4 regions of the Serratia sp. BNK-23 genome follow, and region 3 is predicted to be linked to each of the others. Evidence: predicted binding sites of a transcription regulator. Region 3 holds the regulator's gene; each other region holds the start of a gene.
The links. The regulator Fur, encoded in region 3, represses iron uptake genes when iron is present. The targets are predictions, from matches to a motif close to ATAATAATGAGAACNACTATCAA.
Positions count from the first base shown of each region.

Region 1: the regulator Fur is predicted to act here: its motif matches at 1,808-1,830, upstream of ACMGF9_RS06220 (Nramp family divalent metal transporter).
Region 2: the regulator Fur is predicted to act here: its motif matches at 2,147-2,169, upstream of fepD (Fe(3+)-siderophore ABC transporter permease).
Region 4: the regulator Fur is predicted to act here: its motif matches at 2,125-2,147, upstream of feoA (ferrous iron transporter A).

Region 1 is NZ_CP179900.1:1,318,135-1,322,244, forward strand. It holds tRNA gene ACMGF9_RS06205 (tRNA-Ala) at 1-51, shown strand, start outside; tRNA gene ACMGF9_RS06210 (tRNA-Ala) at 111-186, shown strand; gene ACMGF9_RS06215 (NupC/NupG family nucleoside CNT transporter) at 305-1,492, opposite strand; gene ACMGF9_RS06220 (Nramp family divalent metal transporter) at 1,870-3,105, shown strand; gene ACMGF9_RS06225 (DUF2502 domain-containing protein) at 3,147-3,557, opposite strand; gene mgrA (L-glyceraldehyde 3-phosphate reductase) at 3,780-4,110, opposite strand, start outside.
Region 2 is NZ_CP179900.1:1,311,040-1,315,149, forward strand. It holds gene ACMGF9_RS06155 (ABC transporter ATP-binding protein) at 1-21, opposite strand, end outside; gene fepG (iron-enterobactin ABC transporter permease) at 39-1,076, opposite strand; gene fepD (Fe(3+)-siderophore ABC transporter permease) at 1,076-2,131, opposite strand; gene fepB (Fe2+-enterobactin ABC transporter substrate-binding protein) at 2,344-3,351, opposite strand; tRNA gene ACMGF9_RS06175 (tRNA-Lys) at 3,818-3,893, opposite strand; tRNA gene ACMGF9_RS06180 (tRNA-Val) at 3,901-3,976, opposite strand; tRNA gene ACMGF9_RS06185 (tRNA-Val) at 4,016-4,091, opposite strand.
Region 3 is NZ_CP179900.1:3,702,589-3,706,698, forward strand. It holds gene ybfF (esterase) at 1-419, shown strand, start outside; gene ybfE (LexA regulated protein) at 676-963, shown strand; gene fldA (flavodoxin FldA) at 1,219-1,758, shown strand; gene fur (ferric iron uptake transcriptional regulator) at 2,088-2,534, shown strand; gene ACMGF9_RS17685 (beta-N-acetylhexosaminidase) at 2,783-4,110, opposite strand, start outside.
Region 4 is NZ_CP179900.1:148,249-152,358, reverse strand. It holds gene ACMGF9_RS00640 (Tex family protein) at 1-1,658, shown strand, start outside; gene feoA (ferrous iron transporter A) at 2,266-2,490, shown strand; gene feoB (Fe(2+) transporter permease subunit FeoB) at 2,562-4,110, shown strand, end outside.

The DNA.
Region 1 (4,110 bases), 2.4 Mb from region 3:
GCTTGCATGGCATGCAAGAGGTCGACGGTTCGATCCCGTCTAGCTCCACCAATCTTCTTCTCAGAAAGGTTGGGGATACCGTAACGCCGGTCAAAGCGTACCACTTTTGTGGGGCTATAGCTCAGCTGGGAGAGCGCTTGCATGGCATGCAAGAGGTCGACGGTTCGATCCCGTCTAGCTCCACCACCATTTAAAAAGCCGACCTTAGGGTCGGCTTTTTGCTTTGTGTCATTTAACCTTCGCCGAATGCCGGCCAATAAAAAAGGCGCCCGCAGGCGCCTTATCATTGCTGTGAATTTCAGGCTTAGCCCAGCACCAGACCCGCGATAGAAGCGGACAGGATGCTGACCAGCGTAGAGCCGTACACCAGCTTCAGGCCAAAGCGTGACACCACGTTGCCCTGGTGTTCGTTCAGGCCCTTGATCGCACCGGCCACGATGCCGATGGAAGAGAAGTTGGCGAAGGACACCAGGAACACCGACAGGATCCCCAGGCTGCGCGGCGACAGCTCGGCAGAGACTTTCTGCAGTTCCATCATGGCCACGAATTCGTTGGAAACCAGCTTGGTGGCCATGATGCTGCCAACCTGCAGGGCTTCGTGCTTAGGAATGCCCATGATCCAGGCGAACGGATAGAAGAAGTAACCGAGGATTTCCTGGAAGCTCAGGCCGAAAATGGCGCTGAACACACCGTTGAGCGCGGCGATCAGGGCGATGAAGCCAATCAGCATCGCGGCGACGATAATCGCTACTTTGAAGCCCGCCAGGATGTATTCACCCAGCATTTCAAAGAAGCTCTGGCCTTCGTGCAGGTTGCCGAGGTGCAGCTCTTCTTCTTTATTGGTGTCGTACGGGTTGACCAGCGACAGCACGATAAAGGTGCTGAACATGTTCAATACCAGCGCCGCCACCACGAACTTGGCGTCCAGCATGGTCATGTAGGCGCCGACGATGGACATGGAAACCGTAGACATCGCGGTCGCCGCCATGGTGTACATGCGCTTTTCCGACATCTTGCCCAGGATATCCTTGTAGGCGATGAAGTTTTCGGATTGCCCCAGGATCAGCGAGCTGACGGCGTTAAACGACTCCAGCTTGCCCATGCCGTTCACTTTCGACAGCACGGTGCCGATAATGCGGATGATGAACGGCAGCACCTTGATGTACTGCAGAATACCGATCAGCGCCGAAATGAAGACGATCGGGCACAGCACCTTCAGGAAGAAGAACGCCAGGCCTTTGTCGCCCATGCCGCCGAACACGAAATCAGTCCCTTGTCCCGCAAACCCGAGCAGTTTGTCAAACAGCGCGGCGAATCCTTTTACGAAGCCCAAACCCGCTTCCGAATGCAGGAAAAAGTAGGCCAGCAGTACTTCGATAACCAGTAGTTGAATAACATAGCGAATGCGGATGCTTTTACGATCGCGGCACACCAACAGGGCCAGGATCGCTACCACCACTATCGCCAACGCAAAGTGCGCAATATGGGACATGTTTGCTCCAAATTTGAGGCAGGCTGAATTTCGGCTGTCATTTTATGTAACGCTACGTTTAAAAACGAGACTTCTATTGCAAATATGGAAAATCATAGTGGGAGTTCTCCTAAAGTGTTGCGCAAAAGCATAAAAAATCAAGATGTTAAAGCAGCAATAGGAAATTCGTATTCTTGTGCTAACCTGTCTTTCAGGGGTATTGCAGCCAAAATCCCATCAGAAAAGCACGGAAATCGGCAAGCTCCGCGCTGAACCCTTCGATAAAACCGTTAATGTTGGCTATTACAGAGATAAGTTTTACCGCTCTAAATGCGCTTGATAATTATTATCATTTATATAGAGTGGAGATAAACGTAATTTCAGTAAGGGTTCAACATATGCTGAACAGTCGCGTGGTTGAAACCACCTCCGGTCGCTCCGCCAGAAAAATCAAACTCTCGCTCATGGGGCCCGCCTTCATCGCCGCTATCGGCTATATCGATCCCGGCAACTTCGCCACCAACATCCAGGCCGGCGCCTCATTCGGCTACAGCCTGCTGTGGGTGGTGGTTTGGGCCAACGTGATGGCGATGCTGATCCAGCTGTTGTCCGCCAAGCTGGGCATCGCCACCGGGAAAAATCTGGCCGAGCATATTCGCGATCGCTTTCCGCGGCCGGCGGTGTGGGCCTATTGGGTACAGGCGGAGATCATCGCCATGGCGACCGATCTGGCTGAGTTTATCGGCGCGGCGATCGGCTTCAAGCTGCTGCTCGGTGTCTCTCTGTTGCAGGGCGCAGTGCTGACCGGCATCGCCACCTTTTTAATTCTGATGCTGCAAAAACGCGGGCAAAAGCCGCTGGAGCTGGTGATCGGCGGGCTGTTGTTGTTCGTCGCCGCCGCTTACATCGTCGAGCTGGCTTTCTCCCAGCCGCAGTTGGCGCCGCTGCTGAAGGGGATGGCGCTGCCCGATTTGCCTAACGGCGATGCGGTATTCCTGGCTGCCGGGGTATTGGGCGCCACCATCATGCCGCACGTGATCTATCTGCATTCGTCGCTCACCCAAATCGGCGGCGAGCACGACAAGGCGGAACGCTATGCCGCCACCAAAGTCGACGTCGCCGTGGCTATGACCATCGCCGGTTTCGTTAATCTGGCGATGATGGCCACCGCCGCCGCCGCGTTTCATTTCAGCGGCCACAGCGGCATCGCCGATCTCGACGTGGCTTACCTGACGCTGCAACCGCTGCTCGGGCACGCCGCCGCCACCGTGTTCGGCCTGAGCCTGGTGGCCGCCGGCCTCTCTTCTACCGTGGTGGGCACGCTGGCGGGGCAGGTGGTGATGCAGGGGTTCGTGCGTTTCCATATTCCGCTGTGGCTGCGGCGCGCGGTGACCATGCTGCCGTCGTTTATCGTCATCATGTTGGGGATGGATGCGACGCGCATTCTGGTGCTGAGCCAGGTGCTGCTCAGCTTCGGCATTGCGCTGGCGCTGGTGCCGCTGCTGGCTTTCACCGGCAATCGGGCGCTGATGGGGGAAATGGTCAACGGCCCGCTGGTGCAAAATCTGGGCAAGCTGATCGTACTGGTGGTGGTGGGATTGAACGGCTACCTGTTGATCGGCAGCGTGCTGTAAGCGAAAACAGTGCGGGCCGGCGTTGCGCCGGCCCGTCGTTGTTAATCGCGGTCGTCATCGCCGTGGCGGCGCCAGCGATCGCGGTCATGATCGTGATGGTGCTTTTTCTCTTTCTTCCAGTGGTGCTTATCGTAGTGTTTGTCGTATTTACGATAGCGTCCTTCATGATAGTAATAGTGTTTACGCCAGTAGTCGCCATCGCGCCAGCGATAGCCGTCCCAGTAGTAACCGCGACGGCTGCGGTCGCCGAGATAACGGCCCTGATGGCCTTGCCACCAGTCGCGATCCCGCCAATCGTAACCATCCCAATAGCGGCCGCGGTTATCCTGATCGCCGATGCGCAATGAAACGCCCGGCATCAGATCGATGCTGATCCCTTCGGCATGCGCATGCTGTGCGGCGGGCAGTACCGTCGCCGCCAAAATGGCGGCCAAGAGCAGAGGTTTAAACATGGCTTCTCCTTCCCGCTTGCGCGGCCTGGCCGTTTGTCACTTTATGAAGCGCGTTCATCAGTTTAAAAGCGGCCTTATCGTTATTTTTGCTGCAATATCGGCATCATAGCGCCGGCGTATAGGGTTGAATCTGAGAGCCACTCTGAAAATGATGCAGGAGGTTAAGATTTGAGATTTTTCTGGAGTATCGCCGCTCGATTGAACGGCGGAATTTGTAAACGATTACAATAAGATGTTCTCGATCTGCGCGAGCTCTTCTTCACTGAAGTGACGATTGGCCAGCATGCCCACCGCGTCTTCTATCTGCGCATTCTTGCTGGCGCCGATCAGCACTGAGGTCACGCGATCGCCGCGCAGCACCCAGGCCAGCGCCATCTGCGACAGCTTCTGCCCGCGTTGCCGCGCCAGCGCATCGAGGCGGCGCACCTTGTCCAGTCGCTCGGCGGTCAGCTGCTCCGGCTGCAGGAAGCGGCTGCCGCTGGCGGCGCGAGAATCTTGCGGGATGCCGTGCAGGTAGCGATCGGTCAGCAGGCCGCCCGCCAGCGGCGAGAAG
Region 2 (4,110 bases), 2.4 Mb from region 3:
GGCGTGCAGGCGGTGGCTCATGGCATTATCACTCTTCATTATCTGCGGGCCTCTCGGATGAGCAGCCAAATCAGGTACAGGCCGCCGATGCAGACGGTCACAACCCCGACCGGCAGTTGGATCGGCGCGAAAAGATGTTGGGACACCACGTCGGCGCCGAGCAGCAACGCCGCGCCCATCAGCGCCGAGGAGGTCAGGGTGACCGAGGATTGGCCGGCGAGGCGACGGGCGATCTGCGGCGCCGCCAGCGCGATAAAGGAAATCGGCCCGGCGGTGGCGGTGACGGCGGCGGTGAGGGTAACGCCGAACAGCATCAGCCACAGCCGGCTGCCTTCGGCGTTAACGCCCAGCGCGCGCGCCGTGTCATCGCCCATTTCCAGCAGCTGCAGCCGTTTGCCCATCAGCAGCGCGGCCGCGGCCGCCAGCACGATGAACGCCGTGGCGGGCTGGGCTTTTTGCCAGGTCATGCCGTTGAGCGAACCGGCCTGCCACATGGCGGCGTCCATGGCGCGCTCGAGCGAGGCGGTGATGATCAGCCAGGTGTTGGTGGAGACCAGCACCGCGCTTATGGCGATGCCGACGATGATCAACCGGAAGCCGGCGATGCCTTGCCGCCAGGCCAGCAGATAGATGGCCAGCGCGGCGAGAATGCCGCCGGCCAGCGCGCCGCCGGCGATGTAATAGTAGCCGCCGTTGAACAGGGTGATGGCGATCAGCGCGCCGGTGTAAGCCCCCATGTTAAAGCCGATCACGTCCGGGCTGCCGAGCGGGTTGCGGATAATCGACTGGAAGATGGCGCCGCTCATGCCGAGCGCGGCGCCTAACAGCAGCGCCATGGCGATGCGCGGCAAGCGCCATTGGGTGACCACGGTGACCAGGTTTTTCGGCGCCTCGCCGGTCAGCGCGGCAAAAACCTGCTCCAGCGAAAGTTGCAGCGTGCCGTAGCACAGGGCGGCGACGGCCATCGCCAGACACAGCGCCAACAGTGAAAGGTTGACCAGCAGCAGGCGCAGCGGCAGGCGCCCGTTGATGACGCCGTCCGGGCGGCCGATATGCAGCGTATGCGGCAGACTCATCACAGACCCCCCAGCGTTTTCTTGCGGCGCACCAGCCAGATCAGCACCGGCGCGCCGATGAAGGCCGCCACGATGGAAACCCGCAGTTCACCGGCCGCCAGCAAGCGGCCGACCACGTCGGCGCACAGCAGTAAAATCGGCGCCAGCAGCATGGAGTAGGGCAGGATCCAGCGCTGGTCGGGGCCGACCCACCAGCGGGCGATATGCGGCACCATCAGGCCGATGAAACTGATCGGGCCGACGGTGGCGGTTGCCGCGCCGCACAGCAGCGTGATGGCGATCACCGCGATCATCTGAGTAAGCACCACGCGTGCGCCGAGTGCGATAGCCAGATCTTCCCCCATGCCGATGGTATTCAGCGGCCGGGCGATGAGCAGCGTCAGCAGGCAGCCGAGCAAAATGGCGGGGGCGGTGACCGGCAGCGTGGACAGCGTGCGGATATCCAGCGTGCCAGCCTGCCAGAAGCGCAGTTGGTCGAAGGTTTGCGGATCGATCAGCGACAGCCCGGTGGTGATGCCGAGCAGCACCGCGCCGATAGCCACGCCGGCCAGCGTCAGCCGCACCGGGTTGATGCGCCCGCCCGCCAGCGTGCCGATCAGGTAGACCAGCAGGGTGGTGAGGGCTGCGCCGGCAAAGGCGTAGGCCATGTAGCTTTCGGTGGTGGCGGCGCCGAAAAACATGATGCCGATGACCACGGCGAAGCTGGCGCCGGCGTTGATGCCGAGCACGCCGGGATCGGCCAGCGGGTTGCGCGTCAGCGCCTGAATCAGCGCGCCGGCGGCGCCGAGCGCCATGCCGGCCAGGATGCCCGCCAGCGTACGGGGCACCCGGGCATTGAGAATGATGGTGCTGTCGGAACCGCTCGCGGCGCCCTGCAGGCTGAGCCAGACGGTATGGAAGGGGATGGCTTTGGAACCCAGCATCAGGCTGGCCATGATGCACAGCAGCAACAGCGCCAAACCGATACCGAACCCGGCGATGCGTTTGAAGCCACTGGCGTAAGCTGCGTGCGGTGCGGACGAAAGCGTCCGCTCAGTCGGAGTGGGTACGTTCACACCGGTAACTCCTGTATGATTTTTATTCTCATTGTTATTTGCGTTCATGCGGGGCAATAGTAGCACGAGTTTACGCCCGCATGCACCCGCCGGTTGGTGGCAAAGGTGCGTGGACAATGTTAATAACTATTGATATTTCAATTGATTGAATGTGAACGTTCGCCCCGCTTGCGGAAAGTGTCGGCAGGGGGCTGACCTGCCGACGGCGTGATTCAGGGCTTTTTGAACAACCGTTCGATTTGATTCAGCATGTTGGTGGCGCTGTAGTAATCGAGGCGGAAGGTGTCGTTGCCGACGGCGTAGACGTGCCGCTGTTCCACCGGCTCCAGATGTTTGAGGAACGGGTTGGTCAGCACCTCTTGCACTTTGCGCTCATTGGTGGCGAACAGGATCAGGGTTTTGCCATTCAGACCTTCGGCCATTTTTTCGCCGGAGATCTGGATGATGTCATGGCGTTTACCCATGCTGGTGTTGCCTTTGGCGCTTTCCGGCGGGGTGGCCAGTTGGAAGCCGAGCTGGGTCAGCAGTTTGCCCTGGGCAGAACCCGGCGTCCACAGCATGGCCTCGCGGCCGTTGTCGGCATACACCAGCGGAGTGGTGGGCTGCGGCGGCAGCGCGATCGCCTGTTTCACTTGCTCCACGCGCTGCTCGAAACGATCTTCCGCCTGTTTGGCGCCGGCTTCATGACCGGTGATCTCGCCGAGCTCGCTGGCCAGCTGTTGCCAGCTTTTGTCGCCATAGTCGAGCACCAGAGTCGGCGCAATGGCGGACAGCTGGTCATAAAGTTTCAACGCCGAATCACCGCCGGTCGCGGCGACGACGATCAAATCCGGCGCGGCGGCGGCGACGGCCTCGGCATTGGGCTCCACCTGGTACAGCCGCTCGACGTGGCGCTGTTTGGCCACCTCGCTCCACTGGGTAAAGAAACCTTGTTTATCGGCCACCAGGGGATTTGGGCTGGTGGCGGCGCTGGCGACCACCGGGGCGTCGATAGCCAACAGCGTGCCGGTGATGGTGACGCTGGTGGACACGATGCGCTGCGGCGGTTTTTCCAGCGTGAATTTCCCTTTGACGCTGTCGATGGTGCGCGGCCAACTGCCGTCGGCTGCGGGGGCGGACGGTTTCTGTCCGTCGCTCTTGTCGTCCGGGCCGCAGCCGCTGAGCAACAGGCTGGAAGTGGCGATAAATGCAATGAACAGCTGGCGTAAGGATAGGGTCATGAGCGGGCTCTTTCTTTCCTTGAACTAAGGCGTATCAATCCGGCGGCGGATTGGCTGCGTGGTGGATGCCGGCTAATTTACCATTCAAGCCGCCAAAATGATAACCATTCGTATCTCAGCGCGTGGTGAAGGAAAGAATAGAAAGAAGAAGCGGAGTGACAGAAACGAAAAAAGCGCCAAAAGGCGCTTTTTTCTGAATTGGTGGGTCGTGCAGGATTGATTCGGCCTGTGGCCTCACCCTGCGGGCAACGCTGCGCGTTGTCGTATCGCTGCGCGATGCTCGAACCTCTACGGCTATCCGCCTATTTCATAGACGGCCCCTTCGGGCCAGCGCAAGCGCTGTTCAAAAGCATGAATGCTTTTGTCTTATCCTGCACGATTCGGTGAACTCTGTCGGCAAGAAGATGAAGTCGGGAGCAGGTGGCGCAGAAACGAAAAAAGCGCCAAAAGGCGCTTTTTTCTGAATTGGTGGGTCGTGCAGGATTCGAACCTGCGACCAATTGATTAAAAGTCAACTGCTCTACCAACTGAGCTAACGACCCGCAGAAGTGGTGGGTGATGACGGGCTCGAACCGCCGACCCCCTCCGTGTAAAGGAGATGCTCTACCAACTGAGCTAATCACCCACTTCAGGACTTCCAGGTTACTGCTAAACGAGAGAATGATGGTGGGTGATGACGGGCTCGAACCGCCGACCCCCTCCGTGTAAAGGAGATGCTCTACCAACTGAGCTAATCACCCTCATTCGTTCTCATTTTTT
Region 3 (4,110 bases):
TGGATTACCAGACCCGACGCCATGACGAGATCTTCGCCGCGCTGAAGGCCGTCAGCGCCGCCGGCATTACCCAGCGCCAGGCGGCCGCCCAGTTGATGCGCGACTACCTTCAGGAAGAAGGCGTGATCCAGTTCCTGCTGAAGTCCTTCCATAACGGTGAATGGCGCTTCAACCTGCCGGTGCTGATCGAACGCTACGAAGACATCACCGGCTGGCAGGAAGTCCCGGCCTGGCCACACCCGACCCTGTTCATTCGCGGCGGCCTGTCGCCGTACGTGCAGGACAGCTACCGTGCAGACATCGCCCGCCAATTCCCGCAGGCACGCGCGCACGTCGTCGCCGGCACCGGCCATTGGGTGCACGCCGAAAAACCGGAAGCGGTGCTGCGCGCCATCCACCGTTTCCTCGGCGAAGCCTGAAAAACGCGCTCACCTGGCGAAAAAACGCGCTAAAGATAACGGCTTAGCGCGTTTAGCCCGCAGTTAGGCATTGTCGCCGCTCCATCTGCTGGGGTAATATGGCGCGCTATAATTTTGCCGCCGCGCCAGCGCGTTCGCGAACGCCGGTTCGGGGGTAAATTTGGGTTAGGGTTTATTGGCCCGAAGTGTGTTAACCGATGCCTCCGGAAGCGTGCGAGCGCTTTTTGATGCAAACTCCCTTGCAGTACCGCTACCTATGGCAAAAGAACAAACGGATCGCACGACGCTGGATCTGTTCGCAGATGAACGCCGTCCGGGGCGCCCGAAAACCAACCCGCTTTCCCGCGATGAACAGCTTAGAATCAATAAGCGCAATCAGTTACGGCGCGATAAAGTGCGCGGATTGCGGCGCGTAGAGCTGAAAATCAACGCGGATGCGGTGGACGCCCTGAACAAACTGGCGGAACAGCGCAACATCAGCCGCAGCGAACTCATCGAGCAGATGCTGTTGGCGCAACTGGCGGAAGAACAGCCGGAACATTGATCTCTTCGGCCGCACGCGCGGCGCGGCGTTAAGGACAACGCCGGATCGACCACGCTTTTCTTCATCCTTCGGCATCGCATAAATGCGATAAAACCCCGGCGCCACTTTCTGGCATGATACGCATTTACCGGTAAGAGACTGCGCCTGTCGGCGCCCGCCACCGTGGCGAAAGGCTCTTGCCATGGCATCATTTTAATCGGCGGCAGTGCCGGCGCCGAGTAATGCAATTAATTGAATTTAAAGGTTATACGCGATATGGCTACTGTAGGCATTTTCTTTGGCAGCGACACTGGCAATACCGAAAACATTGCCAAAATGATCCAGAAAATTCTCCAGAAACAGTTTGGCGACGACGTCTCTGAAGTGCACGACATCGCCAAAAGCAGCAAAGAAGACCTGGAAGGGTTCGATATCCTGCTGCTGGGTATCCCGACCTGGTACTACGGTGAAGCGCAGTGTGACTGGGACGATTTCTTCCCGACGCTGGAAGAAGTCGATTTCAACGGCAAACTGGTGGCGCTGTTCGGCTGCGGCGACCAGGAAGACTACGCGGAATACTTCTGTGACGCGATGGGCACCATCCGCGACATCATCGAACCGCGCGGCGCGGCCATCGTGGGCCACTGGCCGACCAAAGGCTACCACTTCGAAGCTTCCAAAGGCCTGGCGGACGACAACCACTTCATCGGTCTGGCGATCGACGAAGACCGTCAGCCGGAGCTGACCAACGAGCGCGTCGACGCCTGGGTCAAACAGATTGTCGAAGAGCTGAGCCTGGCCGATATCGTCGGCTAAACGCCGGGACTGGCGAAAGGTTGAACAAAGGCCCTGTAAAGTGCATAGTGTGCCGACAGGGCCGTCATCGGCAACAGGGATTGCTGCGATAGAAGCTACAGATTTGTAACTTCCCACCCCGTCACGGTAGACTGAGATATCGGTTTATCCCATCCATCAAGGCGTTGCATGCAAAACATGCAATAGTGCAATTATATCTTTGTTAACAACCGGCGGTTTCCATTTAGTACAACCGGTTCTATAATGAGACGCATTAACTCTTTGTGCCGACCGATGCCACAGGCGAGTACGCCTCAACTTGATTAGCATAGTAACAGGACTGAATTCGCATGACCGACAACAACATCGCATTGAAGAAGGCCGGCTTAAAAGTCACGCTTCCGCGACTCAAAATCCTGGAAGTACTGCAAAATCCGGAATGCCATCACGTCAGTGCGGAAGATTTGTACAAAAAACTGATTGATATGGGCGAAGAGATCGGCCTGGCAACGGTTTATCGCGTACTGAACCAGTTTGACGATGCGGGCATTGTGACACGTCACAACTTCGAAGGCGGCAAGTCCGTGTTCGAGCTGACCCAACAGCATCACCACGATCACCTGATTTGCCTGGACTGCGGCAAAGTGATCGAATTCAGCGACGAATCCATCGAAGTGCGCCAGCGTGATATCGCCAAGCAGCACGGCATCAAGCTTACCAACCACAGTCTGTACCTGTACGGCCACTGTGAAACCGGTGACTGCCGCGAAGACGAATCGCTGCACGACAAGAAATAAGCCTCACCGGCTATGAGAAACCGCCTCACATTGAGGCGGTTTTTTTATGCCCGCCGTACAACGGGCAAAAAAATCCCCGGGCAAGCCGGGGAAAGATCATGTCATGAAATACTACAATTGCAGCGGCACTGCGACTCCACGTACTGCTCTCACTTCAACATCCGCCCCACGCCGGCACGCGCGGGGGCGAACGCATTCCCCCTTCGTTAAGCGGCCCGCCGCCATGACGACAGGCCGATGTGCCGGGCTTAGACCTTCTCGGCGCGGCTGTAACGTTTACCGTCCGGGCTGACCGAGCGCACCTGTACTTCGCCGGAGACCGCCGGTTTGGCCTTGGCATCATAGCGCTGCCACTGCTTACCGCCGTCGGTGGAGTACTCGATGCCCAATCCCGGCAGCGCGATATTCGCTTCCAGCTTGCCGCCCGCCACGCGCGCGCCCGGCACCGGCAGACGGTAAGCGACGCCGCCTTTGTCCAGCTTGGCCAGTTCTCGTTGGCCCAGGATATTGGCGAAGCGCAACCAGTCTTTCTCCAGCGCCTTGGTGTCGACAAAGTGGGTTTCCCCGCCTTTGTATTCACGGCCGGCGCGATAGTCCTGCTCCCAACCGGCTCGGTGCCAGGCGCGTTCCGCCACCGACAGCGCGCGCGGGAAGATCATGTATTCCATCTGCGGATCGGTGCGCTGGGTTTCGCTCCACAGCTGAGCGGACAGACCGTAGGCGCCCGGCCACGGCTTGTCGCTTTTGGCGTTAAAGTGGTTGCCGTCGCGGTCGACCGAGGTTTCCGCGTTCTGCGGCATGTTGTCCGGCGCGAAGCTGAACACCTTGCGCTCGTCGCTGAAGCGGGTGCCCCAGTAGTAACCACGCTCGTCCGGGTTCACCTCGTAAGGGAAGTCCATGTAGACGTAGTCCGGGTTGGAGACCACCACTTCATACCCTTTGTTGGCCCAGTCGTTGACGCTATCGAAACCGCCCCAATACAACGTATCCCAGAAGTTGACGCCCACGCGCGAGGTGGCGAACGCCTTTGCGTTCTCGGCGTCTTTCAAGCCGTCTTGCCAGGCCTGCATTCTGTCGATGCCGTGCGCCTTCACCAGCTTGCTGACCTCCTGGCCGAAGTAGCTCGGCAGGTGTTCCATGTCGGCCACCTTGCCTTCTTTGATCATCGTCTGGCAAACCTGCGACTTGGCCCACGGCTTGTCTTCGTTGCTCTGGTCGATGATGCCTTTACCCGGCTCCGGTTTCGCCTTGTCGGTATAGCCGGCGCCCAGGCGGATGTTTTTCGCCTCATCGCCGCCGAAGTGCCAGGTTTTGATCGGCTGCCCGGCTTCTTTATGCATCTGGGCAATCTCGCCAATCACCTTGTCGACAAAGCGCTGGGAGGAATCCAGGCACGGGTTCAGGTAGCTCTGGCGGTTAAAGAACTGCACCGAGGTGGTATTGGAGGTATCGGTCGGATCCACCAGGCGGAACTCGTTGGCCTCCTGCTCTTTGCCGGCGGCATGCAGTTTCTTGTAGCGCGCTTCCATAGAGACCACCGCCGCGCGGGCGTGCGCCGGCATGTCGATCTCCGGGA
Region 4 (4,110 bases), 1.6 Mb from region 3:
TCCGCGGCCGCAACGAAGGCGTGCTGCAGCTGGCGCTGAACGCCGATCCGCAGTTTGAGGAAGCCCCGCGCGAAAGCCAGGCGGAGCTGATCATCATCAATCACCTCAACCTGCGCCTGAACAACGCCCCGGCCGACGCCTGGCGCAAGGCGGTGGTTAACTGGACCTGGCGCATCAAGGTGTTGCTGCACCTGGAAACTGAGCTGATGGGCACGGTGCGCGAGCGCGCGGAAGATGAAGCAATCAACGTTTTCGCCCGCAACATGCATGATCTGCTGATGGCCGCGCCGGCCGGCATGCGCGCCACCATGGGCCTCGATCCGGGCCTGCGCACCGGGGTGAAAGTCGCCGTGGTCGACGCGACCGGCAAACTGGTCGCCACCGACACCGTCTACCCGCACACCGGGCAAGCGGCGAAAGCCGCCGCCATCGTCGCGGCGCTGTGCATCAAACACAACGTGGAGCTGGTGGCCATCGGCAACGGCACCGCTTCACGTGAAACCGAGCGCTTCTATCTCGACCTGCAAAAGCAGTTCGGCGAAGTCCGGGCGCAAAAAGTGATCGTCAGCGAAGCGGGCGCGTCGGTGTATTCCGCGTCTGAACTGGCGGCGCAGGAATTCCCGGATCTCGACGTATCGCTGCGCGGCGCGGTGTCCATCGCTCGCCGCCTGCAGGATCCGCTGGCGGAGCTGGTGAAGATCGACCCGAAATCCATCGGCGTCGGCCAGTATCAGCACGACGTCAGCCAGAGCCAGCTGGCGAAGAAACTGGACTCGGTGGTGGAAGACTGCGTAAACGCCGTCGGCGTCGATCTGAACACCGCGTCGGTGCCGTTGCTGACCCGCGTGGCCGGCCTGACGCGCATGATGGCGCAGAACATCGTCAACTGGCGCGACGAGAACGGCCGCTTCAGCAACCGTGAACAGCTGCTGAAGGTCAGCCGTCTGGGGCCGAAGGCCTTCGAACAGTGCGCCGGCTTCCTGCGTATCAACCACGGCGACAACCCGCTGGATGCTTCTACCGTTCACCCGGAAGCCTATCCGGTGGTGCAACGCATCCTGGCCGCCACCGAGCAGGCGCTGCAGGATCTGATGGGCAACGCCTCCGCAGTGCGCAGCCTGAAAGCGGTTGATTTCACCGACGACAAGTTCGGCGTGCCGACGGTCACCGACATTCTGAAAGAGCTGGAGAAGCCGGGCCGTGACCCGCGTCCGGAATTCAAAACCGCCACCTTCGCCGAAGGCGTGGAAACCCTCAACGATCTGCAGCCGGGCATGATCCTGGAAGGCTCGGTGACCAACGTCACCAACTTCGGCGCCTTCGTGGATATCGGCGTGCATCAGGACGGCCTGGTGCACATCTCCTCGCTGGCGGACAAATTCGTCGAAGATCCGCACACCGTGGTGAAAGCCGGCGACATCGTCAAAGTGAAGGTGATGGAAGTCGATCTGCAGCGTAAACGCATTGCGCTGAGCATGCGCCTGGATGAGCAACCGGGCGAGGGTTCACCGCGTCGCGGCGGCAACGCGCCTGCCCAGACGCGCGACAACGCCAACCGTTCGGCAGGCGGCAACAAGGCCAAACCGCGCAACGCGGCGCCGGCCGGCAACAGCGCCATGGGCGACGCGCTGGCGGCGGCATTCGGCAAGAAACGCTAAGTCGGAACCGACAGGGCGGAGCCTGCTCCGCCCTTTCCGATGAATAAAACTTGCGGCATTTTTTTGACCCGTCTCAATAAACCTTCATCTTTTTATTTCCCGTTGCTGCGTGACCGCCCTCCCATTGTTAAAGCGGCAAACATCCCTTCTGCAGCCGTTTATTAACAACGTCGTTAACACGCATTTTTCATTTTGCGAATTGTGAGCGAAACACAAATGGTTACCGCTCGCATTACGGCGGAATAATGTTATTGAATTGCCTTTCATCAGAAATAAATAAGGGAAAAACGCCATCAATATTTGCAAACGAGAAAACTCGGCTACAAATACGCAACTGATTTAACTCACCATTCTCATTTGTCGCCGAGTAAAAGCAGTGGTAAAACGGGGCTTATCAAGACGACACAACCAAAAACTGTCGACGCCATAATAATTGGTTACAATACCCCTACTTTTTGTATTGAACGCGATAATGATAATTACTATTATTTGCGCTCACTTTATTGCATGACCTTATGGATGAATACCGCCGACGGCGTGGCATTTTCGCCGGCAACGTCCAATTATCATCAGCCCGATGTTCATCGGCACCCGGAAGGTTAATCACATGCAGCTTCAACCTAAACACACATATAAGATTGTCGGCTTTTCCGGTGAAATTGCGCCGGCCTACCGCCAGAAACTGTTATCGCTCGGCATGCTGCCCGGCTCTTCGTTCGACGTGGTGCGCGTCGCGCCGCTGGGCGATCCGATAGAAATAAAAACCCGCCGCGTCAGCCTGGTGCTGCGCAGGAAGGATCTGGCGCTGCTGCAGCTCGACGGCCAGTCCTGAACCGGCGCACCTCCATTTGCCGACGCGTCCTTGCGCCGGCGCGGCTCTCCTTGAAGACGACACGCAGAACTATGAAAAAACTCACCATCGGCTTAATCGGTAACCCGAACTCCGGCAAAACCACGCTGTTCAACCAGCTGACCGGCGCACGCCAACGGGTCGGTAACTGGGCGGGCGTGACGGTCGAACGCAAAGAAGGCCATTTCACTACCCCGCAGTCCGACGTGCGGCTGGTCGATTTGCCCGGCACCTACTCCCTGACCACCATTTCAGAGCAAACCTCGCTCGATGAGCAGATCGCCTGCCACTACATTTTGAGCGGCGACGCCGATCTGCTGATCAACGTGGTCGACGCCTCCAACCTGGAGCGCAATCTCTACCTGACGCTGCAGCTGCTGGAGCTGGGCATTCCCTGCATCGTGGCGCTGAACATGCTCGACATCGCCAAAAGCCAGCATATCGATATCGACGTCGCCGCGCTGTCGGCACGCCTCGGCTGCCCGGTAGTGCCGATGATCTCCACCCGCGCCGACGGCATCGGCGTGCTGAAACAGATGATCGACAATCATCGCCTCAACGAACAGCAGGCGTTGGTAAACTACCCGCCGTTGCTGCTGAAAGCGGTCGCCACGCTGAGCGATGCCATGCCGCAAACGCTACCGGCGGTGCAACGCCGCTGGCTGGCATTGCAGATGCTGGAAGGCGACATCTACAGCCACCGGCTGGCCGGTCCCGCCGTCGCGCTGTTGCCTGCGGCCATTCTGGCGTTGCAACAGCAGCAGCAAGAAGACCCGGCGCTGGTGATCGCCGACGCGCGCTACCAGTCTATCGCCACCCTGAGCGACGCGGTCAGCAACTCGCAGCAGGCGATGCCCAACCGCCTGACCGACATGCTGGATAAAGTGATCCTCAACCGCTGGCTGGGCGTACCGATCTTCCTGTTGGTGATGTACCTGATGTTCCTGCTGGCGATCAACATCGGCGGCGCGCTGCAGCCGATCTTCGATATCGGCTCGGCGGCGATCTTCATTCAGGGCATTCAGTGGCTCGGCTACACCCTGCACTTCCCCGACTGGCTGACCGTTTTCCTGGCGCAGGGCGTCGGCGGCGGCATCAACACCGTGCTGCCGCTGGTGCCGCAGATCGGCATGATGTACCTGTTCCTGTCGTTCCTGGAAGACTCCGGCTACATGGCGCGTGCGGCGTTCGTGATGGATCGCCTGATGCAGGCGCTCGGGCTGCCGGGCAAATCCTTTGTGCCGCTGATCGTCGGTTTCGGCTGCAACGTACCGTCCATCATGGGCGCCCGCACGCTGGACGCCCAACGCGAGCGCCTGATCACCATCATGATGGCGCCGTTCATGTCTTGCGGCGCCCGGCTGGCGATCTTCGCGGTGTTTGCCGCCGCCTTCTTTGGCCAGGACGGCGCAGGGGTGGTGTTCTCGCTGTACATGCTCGGCATCGCGGTGGCGATCCTCACCGGCCTGGTACTCAAATACACCCTCATGCGCGGCGAAGCCTCGCCGTTCGTGATGGAGCTGCCGGTTTACCACGTGCCGCACCTGAAAAGCCTGCTGCTGCAAACCTGGCAGCGGTTGAAAGGCTTCGTGTTGCGCGCCG